One region of the Clostridium sp. CTA-7 genome, then DNA from elsewhere that is predicted to be linked to it. Evidence: riboswitches for the same ligand, from Rfam matches in the RefSeq annotation. Region 1 holds a riboswitch; each other region holds the start of a gene.
The links. Region 1 has a riboswitch for S-adenosylmethionine ahead of ACYUEX_RS15950 (Na+/H+ antiporter NhaC family protein). Riboswitches for the same ligand answer to the same signal wherever they lie in the genome.
Positions count from the first base shown of each region.

Region 1 (3,111 bases):
TGATATAGGCAAGCATTTTCCTGATACAGATGAAAGATTCAAAGGTATTTCAAGTTTAAAACTTTTAAAACAAGTAGGATTACTTCTTTCAGATAATGGTTATTCCATAAACAATATAGATGCAACTATTATTGCTCAAAAACCAAAAATGTCTCCTTATATACAACAAATGAGAGAAAACATAGCACAAGCTTTAGAAATTGATTTAAGTCAAATTAATGTTAAGGCAACTACTGAAGAAGGACTTGGATTTACTGGCAGTGGTGAGGGTATATCCTCTCAAAGTATATGCCTTCTTACAATGGATAATAAATAATTAAAAAGTTAAGAATTAAATTAAGGCTTATAAAAAGCAAGGAGATAACTAAAAAAGTTATCTCCTTATTTTTTGGTTTATATATTTAAATTTTTACAACAGCCTTATTTATTTCTCCAATGAATGTATATAGCTATTATAGCACATATCCCCATAAGATATGGATAAAATAAAAATTTCATTATTGCAAATGGTGATAAAGCTGCAAGACCTGCTGCTGATATTAGTTGAGCTCCATATGGTATTATGCCCTGAAATACACACGAAAACATATCCATTATCCCTGCAACCCTCTTTGGTTCTAAATCAAATTCATTTGAAATATTTTTAGCTATTGGTCCAACAGTTACTATTGCTACTGTATTATTAGCAGTACAAATATCTACTAAACTTACTAGGGTTGCAATACCATACTCAGCCCCTCTTTTACTTTTAAAATTCTTCAGTCCTTTGTTAAGTATAAAGTCTATTCCACCATTAAACTTTATTATCTCTATTGTTCCAGCTATAAGTAATGAGATTATTATTAGCTCACTCATACCAGCTATTCCATCAGATATAGAATTAAATAATCCCAATAAGTCAAAGCTTCCAAATATAAATCCTATTATACATGAAGACAATATTCCAAGTAATAAAACTATTATTACATCAACTCCAAGTAAAGCTGTTATTATAACTATTATATAGGGTAAAATTTTGAATATATTAAAACTTAAAGAATCTAAACTAACTACATTTGCATTTCTTGTTAATACCATGAATATTAACGCAGTTATTATTGCTGCTGGAAGAACTATTATAAAATTCATTTTAAATTTATCTTTCATTTCACAACCTTGAGTCCTTGTTGCTGCTATAGTTGTATCAGATATTATTGAAAGATTATCTCCAAACATAGCACCACTAACTACTGCTCCAACTGCCAATGCTGTTGCTATTCCTGTCTTGTCTGCTATTCCAACTGCAATTGGAACTAATGCAACTATTGTTCCCATTGATGTTCCTATAGATAAAGCTATAAAGCAACCTATAATAAACATTCCAGGTATTAATAGACTACTTGGTAATAAAGATAATCCTAAATTTACAGTTGAGTCTACTGCTCCCATATTTTTAGCAACTTCGGCAAAGGCTCCTGCTAATATAAATATTAATATCATTAATAAAATATTAGTGTTTCCCGCTCCCCTACAAAAAACTTCTACTTTTTCATCAAACTTTACTTTTCTATTCATAATTAATGCTGTTAGAGCTGCTACTAAAAAAGGAACAATAACTGATACAGCATAAAAATCTTTTGCTATTATAGATGTACCTAAATACACTAATAAGAATACTCCTAATGGAATTAAAGCTAGTCCATTACCTTTGTTTTTCAAAATTTCTTCCTCTCCTTTAAAATATAAATTATTTCTAATAACAAAATTAAAAAAGTCGCAAAGGCGAGCTTGTCGAGCCGTCGACTTTTTTTAGCGCATGTGCATTTCCGAAGCTTGCCTGAGGAAAATCTTGCACGCGCACTATATTCACATTTTTTACTCTTTAGGATATAACTTTAATAACTAAATATCTTACAATAATTATGCAAAATAAATATAAAAATATAATTTTCTAAAGAGTAAAAAAAGCTCCTGTAGAAATACAGAAGCTTTACTCACACATATAAAAAATTATAGTTCGCCTCTTATCTACCAGGTTTACCTGCAGGATTTAGCACCTTAAGAATTAATTAAAATTCTTGGTTGCTGGGTTTCATAGGGCCAGTCCCTCCACCACTCTTGATAAGACTTTTAAATTTTGCACTATAATAGTATCAATTTAATATACTATTGTCAATATGAAAAATATTCCTAACACCTTATATAAGTCTTTTATTTTTAAAGTTACTATTAACAATAAAGTATTTAGTGTTAAATGTTCTATAAATAGAAAAAAAGAGATTACATAAAATTAATCTCTCTTTTAATGGTGCGTTATCAGGGGATCGAACCCGGGACACCCTGATTAAGAGTCAGGTGCTCTACCAACTGAGCTAATAACGCATATGGAGCGGGTGATGAGAATCGAACTCACGTAACTTGCTTGGAAGGCAAGGGCTCTACCATTGAGCTACACCCGCAAATATTATTGACAGTAATATTATATATTTAGTAATTATTACTGTCAATAATTAGTTTTACCTTTAAATTATTTCTGTAAGGGATTTTAATAAAATATCTCTAAATCGCTCTCCATGGCTCTTATTTTTATCAGCTTTTTCACATACTTCTTTCCAATCTGAAATAATTAAGCTAGTTCTCTCTTTAAATTCTCTTTCACTTGTTGTCATATAGCTTGAATTTATAACAAATTCCCCTAATTCTTTTGGTGTATTAAAAATTTTTAAATATAAAAATTCTCTATTGTCTCCGTACCAAGTTCTATTAAAGTCTCTAGCAAACTTTTGAAGTGCCCTAATTAATTTATCTTTAGGTAAAGCCCAACACTCCTTTATCATTTTTACATGTCTTCTCATATTATCTGCTTCTTCTTTAGATATTTTTTTATTTTTTTCTCCATCTGAAATTATTATTTCTACTGGAATGTTTGGAACATTAACAACTAACCTTTCCTTTCCATATATCCATTTATAAAAGGCTTCTTGTAAAAATGAATATTGAATATATCCTAACAATATTTTTTCATTTGGAAAGTATGCCCATGTATTATTAAGTCCGTTATTCTTGCAAAAAACTAAGCTATGGATATATATACTTTTTTCATTAGGTAACTTATCCATAAACATATGTCCT
Region 1 covers NZ_BAAAAV010000009.1:138,384-141,494, reverse strand. The annotation lists gene ispF (2-C-methyl-D-erythritol 2,4-cyclodiphosphate synthase) at 1-316, shown strand, start outside; gene ACYUEX_RS15950 (Na+/H+ antiporter NhaC family protein) at 421-1,698, opposite strand; SAM riboswitch class I at 2,001-2,107, opposite strand; tRNA gene ACYUEX_RS15945 (tRNA-Lys) at 2,286-2,361, opposite strand; tRNA gene ACYUEX_RS15940 (tRNA-Gly) at 2,365-2,438, opposite strand; gene ACYUEX_RS15935 (hypothetical protein) at 2,502-3,111, opposite strand, start outside.

Region 2 (3,111 bases), on a different contig from region 1:
CCATTTTAGAGGGTTTGAAGCATATTGGGAAATACCATATGGAAACAAAACAGCAGAATTTGGGCAATGGACAAAAGGGCCTGGAATTAAATTATTTAATGCTATAAAAGATAATCTTGGAGACGTGAATATAATAGCAGAAGATTTGGGAATGATGACAGATGACGTAATAGAGCTTAGAGATAAAACAGGATTTCCTGGAATGAAAATTTTACAGTTTGGATTTGGCGGAGAAGATAGTGTAGACTTACCACATAATTATCATGCTAATTGTGTGGCTTACACAGGCACACATGATAACGATACAAATTGTGGATGGTATAATGTAACTGGAAGTAAAAATGAAATAGAAAAAGCTAAAAAATATTTAAATTTAACTTATGAGGAAGGAATATCAAGAGGATTAATAAGAGGAGTTTGGGGAAGTCAAGCTTATTTAGCAATAACCACAATGCAAGATTTTTTAGGATTAGGTAATGAAGCTAGAATGAATTTACCTTCTACATTAGGTGGCAATTGGACTTGGAGAGCTTCAAAAAAAGATTTAAACGATAAATTAGCAGAGGAAATATTTGAATTAACTAGATTATATGGTAGATAATTTAATTAAATTATAAATAAATCCCGGATAAAAGTTATAAATAAAGCTCATGGAGAATATTCTCCATGAGCTTTATTTATAATAATATTAAGGTACATAATATTTAAAGAGGTGATTTAAAATGAGAGTCCTAGTAATGAGTATAAATTTAAGAGCAAGTTGGGTACACTCTTTAAAAGAAAAGAGAATGGTGGTTAGAAGTATAACTCAAAAGTTAAAAAATAAATTCAATATTTCTGTAAGTGAGATAAGCGATCAAGATATTCATCAAAGTATTGTAATTGGAATTTCAGGAATATGTGCAACTAATGCTCAAGTAGATTCTACTATGGAAAATATAATAAATTTTATAGAAGAAAATACAGATGCAGAGCTTATAAAAATAGATAAAGAAGTAATAATGTTTTAAAATTTATAAAAATAAATTTTAAAATGTTGTTGACAAATATAATTAATAATCGTATATTAATATCAATATAAAAATTAAATATTTTGATTACGTTTCTTATCAAGAGTGGTGGAGGGACTGGCCCTGTGAAACCCAGCAACCTGTAATAGGATTATAAGATAAGTCTAATTAATGTTGGACTAAAACTATATTCTATTAAGTTTGGTGCTAAATCCTGCAGCTTTAAGCTGATAGATGAGAGAATAAATTAGTATGTGAGTAATTATACGCACTAGAGATTTATTCTCTAGTGCGTTTTTTGTTTTACTTTAAGTTTCTTTAAAGGGGGAATCAATTGTGATAGAAATTAATAACTTAAGTAAAAGCTTTGACAAAGTAGAAGTTATAAAGAATGTTTCGCTTAAGATAGAAGAAGGACAAGTGTATGGAATTATAGGACATAGTGGGGCAGGGAAATCAACTTTATTAAGATGTATAAATGGGCTAGAAAGTTATGAAGATGGATCTCTTACAGTAATGGGTAAAGAGGTTAAAGATTTAAGTGGAATTGAGCTTAGGGAATTTAGAAAAGATCTTGGTATGATATTTCAAGGGTTCAATTTATTAAATAGAAAAAATGTATTTGAAAATGTAGCATTACCACTAGAGGTTTGGGGCTATGAAGAAGAGTATAAGGAATACAAAGAAAAATGCAAGGGAAAAGGGGAGAGTTTTTGTAGTTACAAAAAATTTAGAAAAGAAAAAATATATAATAGAGTAACTGAACTTTTAAAGTTAGTTGGACTTTCAGAAAAAGCAGATGCAAAACCATCTAATTTAAGTGGAGGCCAAAAGCAAAGAGTGGCTATAGCACGAGCTTTAGCATTAGAGCCTAAAATTTTACTTTGTGATGAAGCTACATCAGCATTAGATCCTAAGATCACAAAGGATATATTAGAACTTCTTTCAAAGATAAATAAAGAGTTAGGAATTACAATAGTTATTGTTACCCACCAAATGGAAGTAGTTAAAGAGGTTTGTGAAAAAGTTGCATTAATAGAAGGGGGTATTTTAAAAGTACAAGGCAATTCAGAAGACTTATTCTTAAAACCAGGAGTATCGCTTAAGAAGTTTTTAGGTGAACAGGATGAAGAACTACTACCAGCAATAGGAATAAACATAAAATTATTTTTTCCAAGCACATCATCAGAAAATGCGCTTATCACGAAAATGTCAAGAGAGCTAAATATAGACTTTTCAATAGTTTGGGGCAAATTAGAAAAGTTTAGAGATGATGTACTTGGAAGTTTAGTAATAAACATAGAAGAGGAAGATAAGGAAAGGGTAATAAATTATTTAGAAAAGAAAAATGTAATATTGGAGGTGCTTAATTAATGTTAGATATGCTATTAAAGGCTTTAAGAGAAACAATTATAATGGTATTTTTCTCAACTGTATTTTCAGTAATATTAGGATTCGTACCAGCGATAATTTTAATAGTTACAGCACCAAAGGGATTAAAACCTAATAAATTTATTTATAAAATATTAGATACTATAATAAATATCCTAAGAAGTTTTCCATTTATAATATTAATGGTGTTTATGGTACCTTTAACTAGGTTAATAGTAGGAAAATCAACAGGAATACAAGGTGCAATAGTCCCTTTAACTATAGCAGCTGCTCCATTTGTAGCAAGAATAATAGAATCTGCCTTAAAAGAAGTAGATCCAGGTGTAGTAGAAGCAGCAAAATCTTTTGGAGCATCAAATACTCAGCTAATATTTAAGGTTATGCTTAAAGAAGCTGTTCCATCAATAATTTCTGGATTAACTTTAACTGTAATTAGTATAATAGGCTATTCAGCTATGGCAGGAAGCATAGGTGGTGGCGGACTTGGGGATCTTGCCATAAGATATGGTTATCAAAGATATCAGACAGATGTAATGATTGTAACAGTTTTAATTTTAATAATAATTGTACAGGTGTTGCAATCTTTAGGAAATTACTTATATAAAAAACTATCATAATAAAGTTATAAAAATAATTAAAATATAAAAATAAAAGCAATTGATATAGGAGAATAAATTTAATTAAATAAAAATTAAAGAAATTTAAATTG
Region 2 covers NZ_BAAAAV010000002.1:129,080-132,190, forward strand. The annotation lists gene malQ (4-alpha-glucanotransferase) at 1-601, shown strand, start outside; gene ACYUEX_RS03635 (DUF503 domain-containing protein) at 723-1,010, shown strand; SAM riboswitch class I at 1,104-1,251, shown strand; gene ACYUEX_RS03640 (methionine ABC transporter ATP-binding protein) at 1,347-2,384, shown strand; gene ACYUEX_RS03645 (methionine ABC transporter permease) at 2,384-3,019, shown strand.
Region 2: another riboswitch for S-adenosylmethionine. It lies ahead of ACYUEX_RS03640 (methionine ABC transporter ATP-binding protein); the one in region 1 lies ahead of ACYUEX_RS15950 (Na+/H+ antiporter NhaC family protein).

Region 3 (3,111 bases), on a different contig from region 1:
AATTTACCATATCCAAATAAAAAAAGAGTAAATTCAATATGTGAAATAGAAGAGGAGCTAAGCTTAATTTCTATATATAATCCAAATAAAGAGAAGGATGAAATAGAAAAAATAAAAGATGAAATAAATGAAAAATATGGTGATACAGTAGTAGCATATAGAAATGATATTTATATAGATGTAGTTCCAGTGGGATGTTCAAAGGGAAGTGGAGTAAAATATTTAGCAGAACAAGAATTAATAGAAAATGAAGATCTATATACCATAGGAGATTCATGGAATGACGTAACTATGTTTAAGATAACTAAAAATTCATTTACATTTAACCATGTAGAAGAAGAACTAAAGAAACATGTTAAATATTTAGTTAACTCCGTAGGAGAATGTATAGAAAATTATTTATTATAAATATTATAGAAAATAAATATTATAAATAAAATAGAATAATTGAAGAATATTAATTAATTTTTATTTAAAAAAATCAATTAATTTAATAATCTATATATTGAAATATATATTTTACTTAAGAAGTGTTGTTAAGGAAGGAGAAAGATTATGTATCCAATTAGATTTGAGAATTTATATTATGAAAAAATATGGGGTGGAAGAGATTTTGAATCCTTTAGAGATAATATGCCAGAAGGTGAAATAGGTGAAACATGGGATATAGCATGTCATCCAAATGGGACTGGAATTGTAGAAAATGGTTCATTAAAAGGAACTAGCTTCGATGATTTAATTAAAAAGTATGGACATACACTTGTAGGAGCGAAGGTTACTTTAGAAAAATTTCCATTACTTATAAAGCTTATTAATTCAAAAGAAAAACTTTCAGTACAAGTACATCCAGGAGATGAATATGCTGCAAAGTATGAAGGGGATTATGGTAAAACAGAAGCTTGGTATGTTATGGATGCTAAACCAGGTGCTTGTTTAATAGTGGGAACTAAAGATTGTAGTAAAGAACAATTTGAAGAAGCTATAAAAAATAATAATGTGGAAAGTTATTTAAATAAAATAGAAGTTAAAAAAGGTGATTGCTTTTTAATTAATAGTGGATTAGTTCATGCTATATGCGAAGGTGTTATAATAGCAGAGATTCAACAAAATAGTGATGTAACATACAGAGTATATGACTATGGAAGACCAAGAGAAATTCATGTTGAAAAAGCATTAGATGTTATAAACTTTGATCTTCAATGTGAAAACCTTAGTGAAAAAGAAGAAATAAAGCATGAAGGCTATAAGCAAAGCTTACTATGTAAAAATGAATACTTTGGAATAGAAAAAATAACTATAGATTCACAATACAATGATGCAAGTGATATAGAAAAGTTTGATATGTTAACTTGCGTAGATGGAGAAGGAATAATAGAAGGAAAAGACTTCACAGAAAAAATAAAGACTGGAGATAGTTATTTAATCCCAGCTACTTTAGGAGAATATTCAATAAAAGGTAATGTTACAGTTTTAAAGAGCTATCCAGTTATATAGTTAAAAAAAAAACCTCTAAGTAATTAATTATTTAGAGGTTTAATTTTAGTTTTTTATTTTAAATTAAAATGACTTAGCAAAATATAATGGATTTCTTACATATGTCCACTTTTTTATAAAAAAGTAAAAATACTATTGACAGTGGAAATATATACATATATAATGAGGAACAAGAAATGAAAAACAAAAAAATGAATAGATTTTTATCAAGAAAGACGGAGGGACTGGCCCTGTGAAGTCTGGCAACCTGAATTACGAACTTAAATTAGTTATGATTTAAGGTGCTAAATCCTGCAGATGTTTACTGCGTCTGAAAGATAAGAATGAAATATAGAAGTGTATTACACTGCTTTCTTATTTTTTAGGAAAGCAGTTTTTTTATTACCTTTTTTAGGGTAGAGGGAGGGGCAACATGATTGAATTAAAAAATTTATACAAGACTTATGATACAGAAGGTGAAAAAGTAGAAGCGGTAAAGGATGTAACATTAAATATTAACAAAGGTGAAATCTATGGAATTATAGGCTTTAGTGGAGCTGGAAAATCAACTCTAGTTAGATGCATAAACTTTTTAGAGAGACCTACTAAGGGGCAAGTACTTATAGATGGAAAAGACCTTAATACATTATCAAATAAAGAACTTAGAGAAGAAAGAAAAAAGATAGGAATGATATTTCAGCATTTTAATCTTATGAAGTCTAGAACAGTTTTTGAAAATATAGCCTATCCTTTGAAGGGAAGTAAATATTCAAAAGATGAAATAAAAGATAAAGTTATATCACTACTAAAGCTTGTTGAATTAGAAGATAAGGCAAATTCTTATCCATCTCAATTAAGTGGAGGACAAAAACAAAGGGTAGGCATTGCAAGGGCTTTAGCCAATGATCCAAAAGTATTACTTTGTGATGAAGCAACTAGTGCTTTAGATCCACAAACTACAAAATCAATACTAAAGCTTTTAAAAGAGGTAAATAGAAAATTTGGAATAACCATAGTAATAATAACTCATGAAATGCAAGTAGTTAAAGAAATATGCACAAGAGCTGCTGTTATGGAAAATGGAAGAGTTGTAGAAGAAGGAAATATATTTAAGGTATTCTCAGAGCCTAAAGAAAAGATTACAAAGAATTTTATAGATAGTACTTCTTTATTAAGTAATATATATGACTTAATAGAAGATAAATCTTCAGTTGTAGAAATTAAGGAAAATGAAAAGATACTGAAACTCAAATACTTAGAAAATAGTACAACTGAACCAATAATTTCAATAATATCTAGAGAATTTAATGTAGATGCAAATATAATCTTTGGAAATGTAGAGATAATTCAAGAATCTCCACTTGGTGGACTTATTGTAATAATTAAAGGTCAAGAAGAACGGATTCATAATGTTATAAACTATCTTAAAGAAAAAAATGTGGAAGTTGAGGTGATTAAAGATGGCAGACTTAATACAAAAATTATTGCCTAATGCAGTAAAAAAAATACCGGAAATTTATGAAGCAACTGGACAAACCTTGATTATGCTTCTAGTATCAGGAGCTATATCCTTTGTTATAGGTCTTATATTAGGAATAATATTAGTGGTAACTAAGAAGGGAAGCATATTAGAAAATA
Region 3 covers NZ_BAAAAV010000001.1:101,305-104,415, forward strand. The annotation lists gene ACYUEX_RS00390 (HAD-IIB family hydrolase) at 1-408, shown strand, start outside; gene ACYUEX_RS00395 (type I phosphomannose isomerase catalytic subunit) at 556-1,494, shown strand; SAM riboswitch class I at 1,695-1,818, shown strand; gene ACYUEX_RS00400 (methionine ABC transporter ATP-binding protein) at 1,907-2,965, shown strand; gene ACYUEX_RS00405 (methionine ABC transporter permease) at 2,934-3,111, shown strand, end outside.
Region 3: another riboswitch for S-adenosylmethionine. It lies ahead of ACYUEX_RS00400 (methionine ABC transporter ATP-binding protein); the one in region 1 lies ahead of ACYUEX_RS15950 (Na+/H+ antiporter NhaC family protein).

Region 4 (3,111 bases), on a different contig from region 1:
TTCCTCTAATAATTTGTTTGGACATTTAGATAAAGCTAGAAAAGAAAAAATAAATGTATTAATTAGAAATTTAGCTATAGTAGATATAATAAAAGTTAATGACTATTTTTCGGATAGAGAAAATACAGTTAACATTACAAAAGGTATGTCTTTAGTAAAGCAAAGAATGTCAAATAAAGAATATGAAGAGTTTAAGGATATTATAAGTGATTATATTGATTTAGATATTATAGAAAAAGAAGTATAAGAAATTATTATTTAAAAAATTATTTTACTTATAGCAATATATATTTATTAAAAATTATTACAAGTTGAAGTGATGTTTATTTAATATCTAATATAGAATAATTATGACAGAAAAATTGTTAATAAAAAAGATATTAGCATTAATTAGAAGAAAATAAAAGAAAAACAGAATAAATTAAATATAGTTTCTTTAAATGAGTAAAAATTGTACTTGAAATTAAGATATAATAAATATATACTAATCATTGTCGGTTGAGAAGATACAAAGTTTACTTAACTGAAATTAAATAAATTTTAAACGGGGGAGTTCCCGAGTGGCCAAAGGGGGCAGACTGTAAATCTGTTACGTTTCGTTTCGATGGTTCGAATCCGTCCTCCCCCACCATTTGAAATTTATTAATTTATAATATGCTGGCATGGCTCAACGGTAGAGCAGCTGACTTGTAATCAGCAGGTTGTAGGTTCGATTCCTATTGCCAGCTCCATAAAATGGGGGAGTTCCCGAGTGGCCAAAGGGGGCAGACTGTAAATCTGTTACGTTTCGTTTCGATGGTTCGAATCCGTCCTCCCCCACCATTTTATAAAATTTTATTATTATGGAAGCATAGCTCAGCTGGGAGAGCATCTGCCTTACAAGCAGAGGGTCACAGGTTCGATCCCTGTTGTTTCCACCATTTGAAATTTATTAATTTATAATATGCTGGCATGGCTCAACGGTAGAGCAGCTGACTTGTAATCAGCAGGTTGTAGGTTCGATTCCTATTGCCAGCTCCAAATGTGGGGGAGTTCCCGAGTGGCCAAAGGGGGCAGACTGTAAATCTGTTACGTTTCGTTTCGATGGTTCGAATCCGTCCTCCCCCACCACAAAAGGCAAGTTTACTTGTCTTTTTTTATATTTTTAAATAATTTAATATTTTATGAGTTAAGGAATCTAAATATGTAATTATTTTAGGTTTTATTGTTGACTATTAATATTAAAGATGATATAATCTGAAAAGTAAAATTTGATATTAGTTCTTATCCAGAGAGGCGGAGGGAAAAGGGCCCGATGAAACCCGGCAACCTACTTCAGTAATTTTGAGTGTGGTGCCAATTCCTGCAAAGTAATTTTGCAAGATAAGAAAGATTATGACTTTTAACATCTCTTCTTATCGAAGAGATTTTTTTATTTTATAAATTAAATTAATTAGAATTAATATCAAATAAAATGAAAGGAGAAATGAAAATGAGAAGATTATTTACATCAGAATCAGTTACAGAAGGGCATCCAGATAAAATATGCGACCAAATTTCAGATGCTGTATTAGATAGTATTTTAGCTAAAGATCCTATGGCAAGAGTTGCTTGTGAAACAGCTGTTACAACAGGAATGGTATTGGTTATGGGAGAAATATCAACTAATTGTTATGTTGATATTCCAAAGTTAGTTAGAGAAACTGTAAAAGAAATAGGCTATGATAGAGCTAAATACGGTTTTGACTGTGAAACATGTTCAGTACTAACATCAATAGATGAACAATCAGGTGACATTGCTATGGGTGTTGATGAAGCATTAGAATCTAGAGCAGGGCAAAAAGATGATGTTGAAGCAGTTGGAGCAGGAGACCAAGGAATGATGTTTGGTTTTGCAACAAATGAAACAGAAGAGTATATGCCATTACCAATAGCTATGGCTCATAGATTATCAAGAAGATTATCAGAAGTAAGAAAGAACGGAACTTTACCATACTTAAGACCGGATGGAAAGACTCAAGTTACAGTTGAATATGATGATAATAAAGTTATAAGAATAGATGGAATAGTAATATCAACTCAACATAGTGAAGATGTATCTCAAGAACAAATAAGAGAAGATTTAATGGAGCATGTAATTAAAGCTGTAGTTCCAGCAGAATTATTAGACGATAGCACAAAGTATTACATAAATCCAACTGGAAGATTCGTTGTTGGAGGACCACAAGGAGATAGCGGATTAACTGGAAGAAAGATAATAGTTGATACTTATGGTGGATATGGAAGACACGGTGGTGGTGCTTTCTCAGGGAAAGATCCAACTAAAGTTGATAGATCAGCAGCATATGCGGCTAGATGGGTTGCTAAGAATTTAGTAGCAGCTGGAGTAGCTGATAAATTAGAAATTCAATTAGCATATGCAATTGGTGTTGCTAAGCCAGTTTCTATAGAAGTAGAAACATTTGGAACTGGAAAGAAATCAGAAGAAGAAATAATTTCAATAGTTGAAAAAGTATTTGATTTAAGACCAGGAGCTATAATAAGAGATTTAGAATTAAGAAGACCAATCTACAAGCAAACAGCTGCATATGGTCACTTTGGAAGAAATGATTTAAACTTACCTTGGGAAGATTTAAATAAAGTAGAAGAAATAAAGAAGTATCTTTAAAATAAAAAATGCTCCAATTTTGAATTGGAGCATTTTTATTTATACTAATACTTTACCAGCAACTATAACATTTTTTACATTTATGTCTTCATCAAATAAAACCAAATCTGCATCGAAGCCTTCTTTTATAAGACCTTTTCTATCTTCAACTTTACAATGTCTAGCAGCATTAAAAGTTGCCATTTTTACAGCTTCGTTTAATGAAAGACCAACATTTTTATATACATTTTTAATAGCTTTATCTAGAGTTAATATTGAACCAGCTAAGCTTCCACTTAAAAGTCTTGCAGCTCCATCTTTAACAACAACCTCTTGACCTCCTAATGCATACATACCATCAGGCATCGCACATGCCATCATTGCATCAGTGACTAATAAAACTTTATCAGTTGTCTTTTGATTATAAGCTATTCTAAGTGATGGATATGATATATGGATACCATCAGAAATTGTTTCTGTAGTTA
Region 4 covers NZ_BAAAAV010000002.1:31,580-34,690, forward strand. The annotation lists gene ACYUEX_RS03145 (hypothetical protein) at 1-247, shown strand, start outside; tRNA gene ACYUEX_RS03150 (tRNA-Tyr) at 547-631, shown strand; tRNA gene ACYUEX_RS03155 (tRNA-Thr) at 657-731, shown strand; tRNA gene ACYUEX_RS03160 (tRNA-Tyr) at 738-822, shown strand; tRNA gene ACYUEX_RS03165 (tRNA-Val) at 845-920, shown strand; tRNA gene ACYUEX_RS03170 (tRNA-Thr) at 946-1,020, shown strand; tRNA gene ACYUEX_RS03175 (tRNA-Tyr) at 1,026-1,110, shown strand; SAM riboswitch class I at 1,261-1,369, shown strand; gene metK (methionine adenosyltransferase) at 1,472-2,647, shown strand; gene nagA (N-acetylglucosamine-6-phosphate deacetylase) at 2,687-3,111, opposite strand, start outside.
Region 4: another riboswitch for S-adenosylmethionine. It lies ahead of metK (methionine adenosyltransferase); the one in region 1 lies ahead of ACYUEX_RS15950 (Na+/H+ antiporter NhaC family protein).